DNA from 2 places in the Streptomyces sp. NPDC004788 genome. Region 1 is predicted to be linked to the other one. Evidence: riboswitches for the same ligand, from Rfam matches in the RefSeq annotation. Region 1 holds a riboswitch; the other holds the start of a gene.
What was found. A riboswitch is a leader RNA that binds a small molecule or an ion and turns the genes downstream of it on or off. The one in region 1 is predicted to bind S-adenosylmethionine.
Positions count from the first base shown of each region.

Region 2: linked by a shared signal. The riboswitch ahead of ACWEJX_RS28630 (aminotransferase class V-fold PLP-dependent enzyme) and the one ahead of thrC (threonine synthase) in region 1 are both predicted to bind S-adenosylmethionine.

Region 1 covers NZ_JBSGBF010000001.1:115,797-122,609, forward strand. Annotated here, with positions in the region: gene ACWEJX_RS00600 (alpha,alpha-trehalose-phosphate synthase (UDP-forming)) at 1-1,302, opposite strand, end outside; gene ACWEJX_RS00605 (glucosyl-3-phosphoglycerate synthase) at 1,471-2,442, opposite strand; SAM riboswitch class I at 2,564-2,705, shown strand; gene thrC (threonine synthase) at 2,699-4,012, shown strand; gene ACWEJX_RS00615 (MoaD/ThiS family protein) at 4,039-4,314, shown strand; gene ACWEJX_RS00620 (cold-shock protein) at 4,755-4,961, shown strand; gene groL (chaperonin GroEL) at 5,323-6,813, shown strand, end outside.
Region 2 covers NZ_JBSGBF010000082.1:17,153-23,965, forward strand. Annotated here, with positions in the region: gene ACWEJX_RS28615 (hypothetical protein) at 1-160, opposite strand, end outside; gene ACWEJX_RS28620 (rhomboid family intramembrane serine protease) at 337-1,071, shown strand; gene ACWEJX_RS28625 (Lrp/AsnC ligand binding domain-containing protein) at 1,068-1,349, shown strand; gene ACWEJX_RS28630 (aminotransferase class V-fold PLP-dependent enzyme) at 1,420-2,820, opposite strand; SAM riboswitch class IV at 3,014-3,130, opposite strand; gene trpD (anthranilate phosphoribosyltransferase) at 3,230-4,294, opposite strand; gene qcrB (cytochrome bc1 complex cytochrome b subunit) at 4,435-6,060, opposite strand; gene qcrA (cytochrome bc1 complex Rieske iron-sulfur subunit) at 6,057-6,813, opposite strand, start outside.

The DNA.
Region 1 (6,813 bases):
CGCCGCGGCGGCGAGCCGCTTCGTGCGGTCGGCGCGCTCCGGCGCCGGCATGGAGAGGGCCTCGTGCAGGGCTTCGGCCGTCTCCGTCACGTCGTGGGGGTTGATCGTGAGGGCGTCGGTGCGCAGCTCCTCGTACGCGCCCGCCTCGCGGGAGAGCACCAGCGCGCAGCCCGCGTCGGAGACGACCGGGATCTCCTTGGCGACCAGGTTCATGCCGTCGCGGACGGGGTTGACCAGGGCGACGTCGGCGAGGCGGTAGGCGGCGAGGGAGCGGGTGAAGTCGTCCTGGACGGAGACGAGGACGGGCTGCCAGTCGTCCGTGCCGAACTCGGCGTTGACCGCCTCGGCGAGTTCCGTGACCGAGGCGGTGTAGGAGCGGTAGACCTCCAGGTCCTGGCGGGAGGGGTAGGCGGAGGCGAGGTGGACGACGCGGCCGCGCCACTCGGGGCGGGTGGTGAGCAGTTCGCGGTAGGCGAGCAGGCCGCGCAGGATGTTCTTGGACAGCTCGGTGCGGTCGACGCGGACGATCGTCTTGCGGCCCGGGCCGACCTCCTCCCGGAGCCGGGCGAGCCGCTCGTCGACCTCGGGCCGGTGCGCGAGCGCGCGCAGGTCGTCGCCGTCCACGCCGAGCGGGTGCGTACGGACCCGGGTGTCGCCGATCGAGCGCGCCACGCGCGGATCGGCGAGGAAGGCGTCCGCCCAGGCCCGGGTGTGGAAGCCGACCTCGTCGGCGCCGAGCATGCCCGCGACCAGTTCCTCGTGGACGTCCTCCGGCAGCATCCGCAGATACCACGGGTCCGCCCACGGGGTGTGCGTGAAGTGCCCGATCCGCAGGTCGGGGCGGAGCGCCCGCAGCTGCCCCGGCACGAGCGCCAGGTGGTAGTCCTGCACCAGGACCGCCGCGCCCTCGTCCGCGGCCTGTGCGAGCGCCTCGGCGAAGGCCCGGTTGTAGGCGCGGTAGGACTCCCAGCGGCGGCGGAAGGCGGCGTCGAAGACGGGCTCGCGCGGGATGTCGTAGAGGTGGTGGTGGAGGAACCACAGCACCGAGTTCGCGATGCCGTTGTACGCGTCGGCGTACACCTCCGGGTCGATGTCGAGCATCCGCACGCCCGGCTCGGCCACCCCGCGCCGCACCGCCTCGCGGTCCCCGTCGCCGAGCGCCGCGCACACCCACAGCCCCGAGGGCACCGCGCTGAGCCCCGAGACGAGGCCGCCGCCGCCCCGCCGGGTGTCCAGTGAGCCGTCGGGGCGGACGGTGTACGAGACCGGGCCGCGGTTCGATGCCACGAGGACAGAAGCCATACGGCGAACCTAGCCCGTCCCGTAAACGCTCAAACGTACGGATTCCAGACAGAGCGTTTTCGAGACAGCCGGCTCACGGATCGAGACGGCGGGCGGGGCGTCGGGGGTCACGGTGCCGCGTCGGGGGTCACGGCGCCGCGTCGGGGGTCACGGCGGCACGCGGCGCCGTCACGCCACGCGGCGCCGCTCCGCGTACTCCGCCACCTCCGCCATCGGCGGCCGCTCCTCCGTGTCCACCGGGTACGTCCGAGGCGTGAACCCCTCCGCGGCCCGCTCGAACTGCGTGAGCCGCGGCCGTACGAGGTGCCCGCGCGACAGCCGCAGCTGCGCCGTGCGGTAGATCGCCGCCGCCATCCGGCCCAGCGCCTGGTCGTCCTGGTGACGGTGCTTGCGCACTCCCACGTCCACCTGTGCGAGCGCGTCGAGGCCCACGGTGTGCAGCGCGTCCACCAGCAGGCCCAGCTCCACTCCGTAACCGACGGGGAAGGGCAGCTGTTCGAGCAGCGAGCGGCGCGCCGCGTACTCACCGCCCAGCGGCTGGACGAAGCCGGCGAGCTGCGGCCAGTGCAGATTGAGCAGCGGCCGCGCCACCAGCTCCGTCACCCGACCGCCCTGACCTGGGGTCTTGCCGGAGGCGAGCCCGTCGGACCCGGTGTCGAGCGGGCGGTCGTACATCGCCTTCACGAAGTGCACGTCCGGTTCGGTCAGGAGCGGCCCCACGATCCCGGAGACGAAGTCCGCCGAGAAGTCCCTGAGGTCCGCGTCCACGAAGCAGACCACGTCCCCGCTCGTCACCATCAGTGACCGCCACAGGACCTCGCCCTTGCCCGGCAGCGCCGGTATCCGGGGCAGGACCGCGTCGCGCGCCACCACCCGCGCGCCGGCCGCCGCGGCGACCCGGGCCGTACGGTCGGTGGAGCCCGAGTCGACCACCACCAGCTCGTCCACCAGCGGCACCGCCTCCGTCATCAGCTCGCGGCGGATCACCGAGACGATCGTGCCGACCGTCGCCTCCTCGTTCAGCGCGGGCAGCACGACGCTCACCTTCGTACCGCGCTTGGCGGCGAGGATCCGCTCCAGCGGACGGTCGGCCACGGACCAGGACCGCCGGGCGAGCCAGCGCTCCACTTCTTCCAGCAACGTGATCTCCATCTCGCGGATCGGACGGCCCTCTCAGGCTCCGAAGGCTTCGGTTACAGTCTTGAACAACGCGGATCCCCGATGCATGTCGGGGTGCCGACCGCGATCCACAATCGAATACCGCTCATCCAGAGGGGCAGAGGGATACGGCCCGTTGAAGCCCCGGCAACCCTCCAGTCGGTTTGTCTCGCCCAGCGAGGCCCCCGGCTAGGGAAGGTGCCAAATCCGTCTCATGGCGAAGTGCGTCATGAGGAAGATGAGGAGAAAGGGCCTCGCCTCCATGGCTGTTCAGACCGTCGCATCCGCGACCACCTCCGTCGACCTCGGTCCCGCGTCCGGGCTCTCCTGTCGCGAATGCGGCGAGACCTTCCCGCTCGGCCCGATCTTCGCCTGCGAGCTGTGCTTCGGCCCCCTCGAAGTGGCCTACGACCTGCCGACCGGCGACCCCGAGGAGCTGCGCAAGCGCATCGAGGCCGGCCCGGCCAACGTGTGGCGCTACGCCCCGCTCCTGCCCGTCCCGGCCGACGTCGCCGAGAAGCCGAACCTGAACCCCGGCTGGACCCCGCTCGTCCAGGCCGACAACCTGGCCCGCGAGCTCGGTGTCGAGCCCGGCAAGCTGTTCGTCAAGGACGACTCCGGCAACCCGACCCACTCCTTCAAGGACCGGGTCGTCGCCCAGGCCATCGAGGCCGCCCGCGCCTTCGGCTTCACCACCCTCTCCTGCTCCTCCACCGGCAACCTGGCCGGCGCCGTCGGCGCCGCCGCCGCCCGGGCCGGCTTCCGCTCCTGCGTGTTCATCCCGCACGACCTGGAGCAGGGCAAGGTCGTCATGGCCGGCGTCTACGGCGGCGACCTCGTCGCCATCGAGGGCAACTACGACGACGTCAACCGGTTCTGCTCGGAGCTCATCGGCGACCCGCTCGGCGAGGGCTGGGGCTTCGTGAACGTCAACCTCCGCCCGTACTACGGCGAGGGCTCCAAGACGCTCGCGTACGAGATCTGCGAGCAGCTCGGCTGGGTCATCCCGGACCAGCTGGTCATCCCGATCGCCTCCGGCTCCCAGCTCACCAAGATCGACAAGGGTCTGCAGGAGCTCATCAAGCTCGGCCTGGTCGAGGACAAGCCGTACAAGATCTTCGGCGCCCAGGCCGAGGGCTGCTCCCCGGTCTCCGCCGCCTTCAAGGCCGGCCACGACGTCGTGCGGCCCCAGAAGCCGAACACCATCGCCAAGTCGCTCGCCATCGGCAACCCGGCCGACGGCCCGTACGTGCTCGACATCGCCCGCCGGACCGGCGGCGCCGTCGAGGACGTCGACGACGAGCAGATCGTCGACGCCATCAAGCTGCTCGCCCGCACCGAGGGCATCTTCGCCGAGACCGCGGGCGGTGTGACCGTCGGCGTGACGAGGAAGCTCGTCGAGAACGGCGTCATCGACCCGTCGAAGACCACCGTCGTCCTCAACACGGGTGACGGACTCAAGACCCTGGACGCCGTGGCCGACACCTCTCAGGCGACCGCCACCATCCGCCCGAGCCTCGACGCGTTCCGCGACGCCGGCCTGGCCCACTGACCGCTCTTAGGAAGGCACGCACCGACATGGCCGTGAACGTCCGCATCCCCACCATCCTCCGCACCTACACCGGCGGCCAGGCCGAGGTCGCCGCCCAGGGCGCGACCCTCGCCGAGGTCATCGCCGACCTGGAGAAGAACCACGCGGGCATCGCCGCGCGCGTCCTCGACGACCAGGGCAAGCTGCGCCGCTTCGTCAACGTGTACGTGAACGACGACGACGTGCGCTTCGAGCAGGGCCTGGAGACGGCCACGCCGGACGGTGCCGGCGTCTCCATCATTCCGGCCGTCGCCGGAGGCTGACCGTCCAGCGCGGTACCGGACGCCGCCGATCCTTACCCGCGGTACTACCCGCGGGTACCGAAGTTCCCTGAATTGCCCCTTCCGCAGCAAGAAGCGGAAGGGGCAATTCTGCATGGTTGAGCGCGGTAGAGTTGGGGAAGTCCCCTCCGCTGCGCATGCCAGACGCATATGAGAATGCGCCTCGGCACGACAAGAAGTAGCCAAAGTGCCCGTGCCTTGTGTACCTTCTGCGCACTTTGCCGGGCCCGACTTGCCCCGGAATTCAGCGTAATCTCCCCAATTCCCCTTTCCGGCGTGCCCAGAATTCTCGTCCGATTGACCTGTTGCAGAGGGCAGTTGGGCAGATACATTCAGCCGCGGTCGACGCGTTCCGGCGCAGGGTCTGACCCGGGTCCGCGAAGTGCGGATCCGCGCAAGGGCCAGTAATAGGGGAGTTAGGCATGGCTCAGGGCACCGTCAAGTGGTTCAACGCGGAGAAGGGCTACGGCTTCATCGCGGTCGACGGTGGTGCGGATGTTTTCGTCCACTACAGCGCGATCCAGATGGACGGCTACCGCACCCTTGAAGAAGGGCAGCGGGTCGAGTTCGAGATCTCGCAGGGCCAGAAGGGTCCGCAGGCGGACATGGTCAAGCTCGCCACCGCCTGAGCGCGGCGCGATCGGCCACCGACGCACTTCCGTCGAGGGGCCCGCATCCTGACCGGGATGCGGGCCCCTCGCGCATGCGCGGGCGCGTACGGGCGGGCGCACGCGGGTACGTGTACGGGGCCGAAGCGCCGGGTTGTGCGCCCGAGAGGTGGTCGATCCTCCGTAGTCGCTTGCACTCGCATGGGGCGAGTGCTAATCATTGGCGTTAGCACTCTCACGCTGAGAGTGCTTACGAGGATCGGGCAGACGAGGCCGCCGACCGCGTGGGGCAAGGAACCACGAGGGCGCGCCGGCCGTCCGTCGCGGGCGTCGGCGCGGTCCTGGAGCGTTATCCACCCCATGTCCGGGAGGACCACTTCACATGGCCAAGATCATCGCGTTCGACGAGGAGGCCCGGCGCGGTCTCGAGCGCGGCATGAACCAGCTCGCTGACGCCGTCAAGGTCACCCTCGGCCCGAAGGGCCGCAACGTCGTCCTCGAGAAGAAGTGGGGCGCCCCCACGATCACCAACGATGGTGTCTCCATCGCCAAGGAGATCGAGCTCGAGGACCCGTACGAGAAGATCGGCGCCGAGCTGGTCAAGGAAGTCGCCAAGAAGACGGACGACGTCGCCGGCGACGGTACGACCACCGCCACCGTTCTCGCCCAGGCGCTGGTCCGCGAGGGCCTGCGCAACGTCGCCGCGGGTGCCAACCCGATGGCCCTCAAGCGCGGCATCGAGAAGGCCGTCGAGGCCGTCTCCGGCGCGCTGCTCGACCAGGCGAAGGAGGTCGAGACGAAGGAGCAGATCGCCTCCACCGCCTCCATCTCCGCCGCCGACACCCAGATCGGCGAGCTCATCGCCGAGGCCATGGACAAGGTCGGCAAGGAAGGCGTCATCACCGTCGAGGAGTCCCAGACCTTCGGTCTGGAGCTGGAGCTCACCGAGGGTATGCGCTTCGACAAGGGCTACATCTCGGCGTACTTCGCGACCGACATGGAGCGCATGGAGGCCGCGCTCGAGGACCCGTACATCCTCATCGTCAACTCCAAGATCTCCTCCGTGAAGGACCTCCTCCCGCTCCTGGAGAAGGTCATGCAGTCGGGCAAGCCGCTGCTGATCATCGCCGAGGACGTCGAGGGCGAGGCCCTGTCGACCCTGGTCGTCAACAAGATCCGCGGCACCTTCAAGTCCGTCGCCGTCAAGGCTCCGGGCTTCGGCGACCGCCGCAAGGCCATGCTGAACGACATCGCCATCCTCACCGGCGGCACGGTCATCTCCGAGGAGGTCGGCCTCAAGCTGGAGAACGCCGGTCTCGACCTCCTGGGCCGCGCCCGCAAGGTCGTCATCACCAAGGACGAGACGACGATCGTCGACGGTGCCGGTGACAGCGAGCAGGTCGCGGGCCGCGTGAACCAGATCCGCGCCGAGATCGAGAACTCCGACTCGGACTACGACCGCGAGAAGCTCCAGGAGCGCCTGGCGAAGCTCGCCGGTGGCGTCGCCGTCATCAAGGCCGGTGCCGCGACCGAGGTCGAGCTCAAGGAGCGCAAGCACCGCATCGAGGACGCCGTCCGCAACGCGAAGGCGGCCGTCGAGGAGGGCATCGTCGCCGGTGGTGGCGTGGCCCTGCTGCAGGCCTCCGCGGTCTTCGAGAAGCTGGAGCTGGACGGCGACGAGGCCACCGGTGCCAACATCGTCAAGCTGGCCCTGGAGGCCCCGCTGAAGCAGATCGCCGTCAACGGTGGTCTCGAGGGCGGCGTCATCGTCGAGAAGGTGCGCAACCTGCCCGTCGGCCACGGCCTGAACGCCGCGACCGGTGAGTACGTCGACATGATCGCCGAGGGCATCATCGACCCCGCCAAGGTGACC
Region 2 (6,813 bases), on a different contig from region 1:
CACTGACCACCTCGCGCTCCTCGACGGTCGGCTCTCCGGCGAGGTCCAGATGGACGTATTCGACGACCTTGGACGAGCGCGTCACGTCGAAGCGGGTCAGATTGCCGCACAGGGTGCAGCGCCAGCGGGTCTCGGCGGTCGGCAGGGGAACCGTCGTCATCGTTGCCGTCCTCTTTCCGTACGAGGCTCAGTGTGAGGCTTTATACGAGGCATTACGGGCCCGCGGTGCGCCGTCGGACTGCGGGGGTACTGCCCGTAACCCTACGGCCTCCCGGGTACCCCGTGTCACGGCGAGGCACTCTGTCCAGGTGGGCACCGGTACGCCATGATCTGTCCATGATCGACTGGCGGGGCGCGGCCCTCGACGCATGGCGGAGTGCCCGCAGCGGACCGACCGTGACGTACGGAATCATCGCCGCCTGCGTGCTGCTCTTCGCGGCGAGCCCGGTGGCGGGCCTGAACCCCTCCTACGGCACGGGCGACACCCTCCTCGCGGCGCAGGGCGCGTACTTCCAGCGCTGGGGAGTGGTGCCGGCCGAGCTCACCGCCGGCCGGCCGGGCGCTCTGCTCACCCCGCTGACCGCGCTCTTCGTGCACGGCAGCTGGCTGCATCTGCTCGGGAACATGCTGTTCCTGTACGTGTTCGGGGCGATGGCCGAAGAGCGGATGGGCGCGGCCGAGTACGGCCTGTTCTACCTGGGCTGCGGATACCTGGCGCTGCTCGGGTACGCGGTGGCGCACGCGGACAGCGAGCAGACGCTGGTCGGGGCGTCGGGGGCGATCTCGGGGGTGCTCGGGGCGTTCCTCTATCTCTTCCCGCGGTCCCGGGTGACCAGCCTGTTCCCGTTCCTCTTCTTCCTGCCGCTGCGCTTCCCGGCCTGGATCGTGCTGATCTTCTGGTTCGTGCTCCAGTGGCTGGCGGCGCGCTCGGCGGGGGCCGGGCCGGGAGTGGCGTATCTGGCGCACGTGATCGGCTTCGCGCTCGGCTTCCTCTACGCGTGGGCGCGGTATAGAGGTGGGGCTAGAGTGAAGCCACCAGCCGCGGCCACCGAGGGAGAAAGCCAGCCGTGATCACCGCGATCGTGCTCATCAAGACCAGCGTGGACCGCATCCCCGAGATCGCCGAGGAGATCGCCGCGATCGAATGCGTCAGCGAGGTCTTCTCGGTGACCGGAACGTACGACCTGATCGCCATGGTCCGGGTGGGCCGCCACGACGACCTGGCCGATGTCATCCCGGGCCAGATCTCCAAGATCCCGGGCGTCGAGGGCACCGACACGCACGTCGCCTTCCGGGCCTACTCGCAGCACGACCTGGACGCGGCCTTCGCCATCGGCCTGGAGTCCTGACCCCGCGTACGCACGGCTGAAGCCGGCCTCTCCCCCGCGGGAGGCCGGCTTCACCCGTTCGAGCGACCGATCAGCCGCGGTCCGGGACGCAGCGGCCGTCCTCGGTGCGGTACTTCCACTGGGCGCCGTCGCGGACCAGCTCCCTCACCGCGCCCACGAACCGCTCCACGTGCTCGTCGGGCGTGCCCGCGCCGAAGCTCACCCGGATCGCGTTGAGAGACCGCTCCCCGGGGGCCGCCTCCGGGGCGCCGCACTCGCCCGGGTCCTGCGGGTCGCTGCCGAGCAGGGTGCGCACCAGCGGGTGGGCGCAGAACAGGCCGTCGCGGACGCCGATGCCGTACTCGGCGGAGAGCGCGGCGGCGAAATGGGAGCTGTTCCAGCCCTGGACGACGAAGGAGATGACGCCGACACGGTCGGCGTCATCGCCGAAGAGGGAGAGCACACGGACCTCGGGGACGTCGGCGAGGCCCTGCCGGACCTTGGCGATGAGGTGCCGCTCGCGGGCGACGAGCCGGTCGAAGCCGGCCTCGGTGAGCGCCTTGCAGGCCGAGGCGATGGAGTAGACGCCGATGACGTTGGGCGAACCGGCCTCGTGCCGGGCCGCGGTGGTGTGCCACTCCACGTCCACACCACCGTCGGCCCGGCGGGCCACCTTGCGGGAGGCGCCGCCGCCCGCGAGGTAGGGCTCGGCGTCCTGCAGCCAGTCGGCGCGGCCGGCGAGCACGCCGGAGCCGAACGGGGCGTACAGCTTGTGCCCGGAGAACGCGACCCAGTCGACGTCCAACTCCCGTACGGAGACGGGGTGGTGGGGCGCCAGCTGGGCGGCGTCGAGGACGATCCGCGCGCCGTGCGCGTGCGCGGCGGCGGCGAGTTCGCGCACCGGCCACAGCTCGCCGGTGACGTTGGAGGCGCCGGTCACGCAGACCAGCGCGGGGCCGTACGGATCGCGCTCGGCGAGCGCGCGCTCCAGGGTCTCGACGGCCTGCTGCGGGGTGCGCGGCGCGTTGAGGTAGGTGACCTGGGCGTCGCGCCACGGGAGGAGCGAGGCGTGGTGCTCGGTCTCGAAGACGAAGACCTGGCAGTCGGCGGGGACGACGTGGGCGAGCAGGTTGAGCGAGTCGGTGGTGGAGCGGGTGAAGACGACCTGGTCGCCGGGGCGGCAGTCGAGGAACTCGGCGACGGTGGCGCGGCTGTTCTCGAAGAGGTCGGTGGAGAGCTGGGAGAGGTAGCCGGCGCCGCGGTGGACGCTGCCGTAGTACGGGGCGTAGGCGGCGACGTCGTCCCACACGCGCTGGAGGGCCGGGGCGCTGGCGGCGTAGTCGAGCGCGGCGTAGGTGACCTCGCCGCCGGTGACCAGCGGGACGGTGACGTCCCGGCCGAGGACCGGCAGCGGGGCGTCGCAGCAGGGGTCGGCGGAGGTGTCGGCGGTGACGGCGGAGGCGAGGGCGGCGGCGTTCGGGCGTGCGGACATAACGGTGTCTCCCGGCATGAAAGGGGCGCGAAAAGGCGTACGAGTGCCCGTGCGGCGGCAGCGCGCGGAGGCGCGGAAAGGGGTTGCCGCGGACGGGTGTTGATTTCGGTGAGGGGCCGAGGGCCCTAACGCATTCGCTTGCTCACGAGACACCGCTCCCTAGAGGACCAAGGACCCCAGGGTGGTGCGCAGGGGTCCGCGCTTGCCGCAGGCTTCTGCTCGTGCGGCCTGGTCTTCACCCGGGGCACCCCGCCACGGACGGAGGGTTGCCGGACAGCCAGCCGGGGCTTTGTGGCTGTCACTCATGACCTGTCGAAAAACCTATGCCAGACGATCACGACGCCGCAACCCCGTCCCGGCATCCGGGACGGGGTCGCAACAGTGCGTTCACATGCCTCCGAACGAGGCGTCAGGCGTTGCTGGCGGCGATCCACCGCTCCAGGGCCCGCCGGGCCGCGCCGGAGTCGACGGACTCGGCGGCCTTCGCGATGCCCGCGGCCAGTTGCTCCGCCAGGGTGCCTTCGCCCGGCTCCAGGGCGGTGAGCGCCGCCGCCGCGTTGAGCAGCACCGCGTCGCGCACCGGCCCGGTCTCGCCGGCGAGCAGCCGTCGGGCGACATCGGCGTTGTACGACGGGTCGCCGCCGCGCAGCGCGTCCAGGGTCACCGGCTGGATGCCGACGTCACGCGGGTCGAAGCGCTCCTCGCGCACGGCGCCGTCCCGGACCACCCACACCCGGGAGGTGCCGGTGGTGGTCAGCTCGTCCAGGCCGTCGTCGCCGCGGAACACCAGGGCGGAGTTGCCGCGCTCGGCGAGGACTCCGGCCACGATCGGCGCCATCCGCGGGTCGGCGACGCCGACGGCCTGTGCCCGCACCTTGGCCGGGTTGGTCAGCGGACCGAGCACGTTGAAGGTGGTCCGGATGCCGAGCTGGCCGCGGGCCGTGGCCACGTACCGCAGCGAGGGGTGGAACCTCACCGCGAAGCAGATGGTGATGCCGGCCTCCTCGGCGACCTCGGCGACCCGGCGCGGGGTGATGTCGAGGTTGACGCCGAGCTTCTCCAGGACGTCGGAGGAGCCGGAGGCGGAGGACGCGGCGCGGTTGCCGTGCTTGACGACCTTCACGCCGGTGCCGGCCACCACGATGGAGGCCATGGTGGAGATGTTCACCGTCTTGGCGCCGTCGCCGCCGGTGCCGACGATGTCCACGGCCGGGCCGGGTACCTCGATGACGTTGGCGTGCTCGTACATGGTCCGGACGAGGCCGGTGATCTCCTCGACCGTCTCGCCCTTGGCCCGCAGCGCCACCATGAAGCCGGCGATCTGCACGTCGGTCGCCTCGCCGCGCATGATCAGGTCCATCGCCCAGGCGGTGTCGTCGGCGGACAGGTTGCGGCCTTCGAGCAGTCCGTTCAGCAGGGCGGGCCAGGAGCGGCCCGCCGCGGTGTCGCCTCCAGCGGGGTTCACAGCGCTCATGACAGCTCCTGGTCTACGACGTATGGCACGCGATGGCGTGATGACCCCACCCTATCGATCTCGGGCAACGGCAAAGAGCCCCGTCCATCGAATGGACGGGGCTCTCGCCGTGGCGACCTACGTCAGGAGGTCAGTGGTGATCAGTGGTGGCCGTGGCCGCTCTCGATCTCCCGGTACTCCTCGACGGTGGGCTTGGCGACCTGGCTGTCGCCGCCGTAGTAACCCCGGTTCAGCTTGACCCGGAGCTTCTCCATGCGGCCGATCTTGCGCTCGACACCGTTCTCGTCGACGGCCGGCGGCAGCTCGGCCGGCGCGTACTGCTCGTGCGCCGTGAGCTTGTAGCGCTGGCCCTGGCTGAGCGGCTGGTGGACCTCGACGAACTCACCGTGCGGCAGGCGCTTGATGATGCCGGACTCGCGGCCGTGCAGCACCTTGTCCTTGTCGCGGCGCTGGAGGCCGAGGCAGATCCGCTTGGTGACGATGAAGGCGATGACCGGGCCGGCGAAGAAGAAGATCCGCACGAACCAGGTGATCGAGTTCAGCGACAGGTGGAAGTGGGTCGCCCAGAGGTCGTTTCCACCACCCACCAGCATGATCATGTACGCGGTGATCCAGGCGACACCGAAGGCGGTGCGCGTCGGAGCGTTGCGCGGGCGCTGCGCGATGTGGTGCTCGCGCTTGTCGCCGGTGATCCAGGACTCGATGAACGGGTACACCGCGATGGCCGCGAGGACCAGCGGGAAGATCGCCAGCGGGATCATCACGCCGAGGACCAGCGTGTGGCCCCACAGGTTGATCTCCCAGCCCGGCATGACACGGATCAGACCCTCGGCGAAGCCCATGTACCAGTCGGGCTGGGCGCCGGTGGACACCTGGTCCGGGCGGTACGGGCCGATGGCCCAGATCGGGTTGATCGAGGCGATGGCCGCGACGACCGCGATCACGCCGAAGACCAGGAAGAAGAAGCCTCCGGCCTTCGCCATGTAGACCGGCAGCAGCGGCATGCCGACGACGTTCTTGTTCGTGCGGCCGGGGCCCTCGAACTGGGTGTGCTTGTGGACGAACACCAGGATGAGGTGCGCGACCACCAGGCCGAGCATGATGCCCGGGAGCAGCAGCACGTGCGCCGAGTAGAACCGGGCGACGAAGTCGCCGCCGGGGAACTCGCCGCCGAACAGGAACATCGACAGGTACGTGCCGATGATCGGCACGGACAGGATCGCGCCCTGCATGAAGCGGACACCGGTGCCGGAGAGCAGGTCGTCCGGGAGCGAGTAACCGGTGAAGCCGGTGAACATGCCCAGGAAGAACAGCAGGAAGCCGAACAGCCAGTTGATCTCACGCGGCTTGCGGAACGCGCCGGTGAAGAAGACGCGCATCATGTGCACGAACATGCCGGCGAGGAAGATCAGCGCCGCCCAGTGGTGGATCTGCCGGATGAGCAGGCCACCGCGCACCTCGAAGGAGATGTGCATGGTCGAGTTGAACGCCTCGGACATCAGCTGACCCTGGAGCGGGACGTAGGGTCCCATGTACTCCACCTCGTTCATGGACGGGTGGAAGAACATCGTCAGGTAGACGCCGGTCAGGATGATGATGAGGAAGCTGTAGAGGCAGACCTCACCCAGCATGAAGGACCAGTGGTCCGGGAAGATCTTCCGCATGTTGGCCTTGGCCAGCGTGTAGATCCCCAGGCGACCGTCGGCCCAGTCGGCGATCCGCTCTCCGCGGGGCGCCTGCTTACGCGTGTTGGTCACGGTGCTCATCCGCGCTCCCAGAAGGCAGGACCGACGGGCTCTTCGAAGTCGCTGAGCGCCTCGAGGTAACCCTTGTCGTTCACGCCGATCCGCAGCTGCGGCAGGGCGTGGCCGGCCGGGCCGAAGATGACGCGGGCGCCGTCGGACAGGTCGAAGGTGGACTGGTGGCACGGGCAGAGCACGTGGTGCGTCTGCTGCTCGTACAGCGAGATCGGGCAGCCGACGTGGGTGCAGATCTTCGAGAAGGCGACGATGCCCTCGTGCGACCACTCGAGCTCGCGCTTGTCCTTGATGTCCTCCGGCTGGATCCGGATGATCATCAGGGCGGCCTTGGCGATCTCGGTCTGGAAGTGCTCGTCGTGCTCCGAGAGGCCCTCGGGCATCGCGAAGGTCAGCGAACCCACCGCGACGTCCTCGGGACGCAGCGGCTCGTGCGTGTTCATGTTGATGAGCTGCTTGCCCTTGGCCCACAGCGTGCTGCGGAGCTTCTCCTCGGGCAGCGGACCCATGTCACGCAGCAGGACGATGCCGGACAGCGGAACCATCGCGAGCGCCCCGAAGAGCGTGTTGCGGATCAGCTTGCGGCGGCCGAAGCCGGACTCGGCGGCACCGGCCGCGAAGTCCGCCATGACCTTCGCCTTGACCTCGGGCTCCGCCGCCATCGGGTGACGCTCGTCGGCGATCTCGACGTCGGACATCAGGGTGCGGGCCCAGTGGACCGCGCCCGCGCCGATGAAGAACAGCGCCGCACCGAGGGTCAGA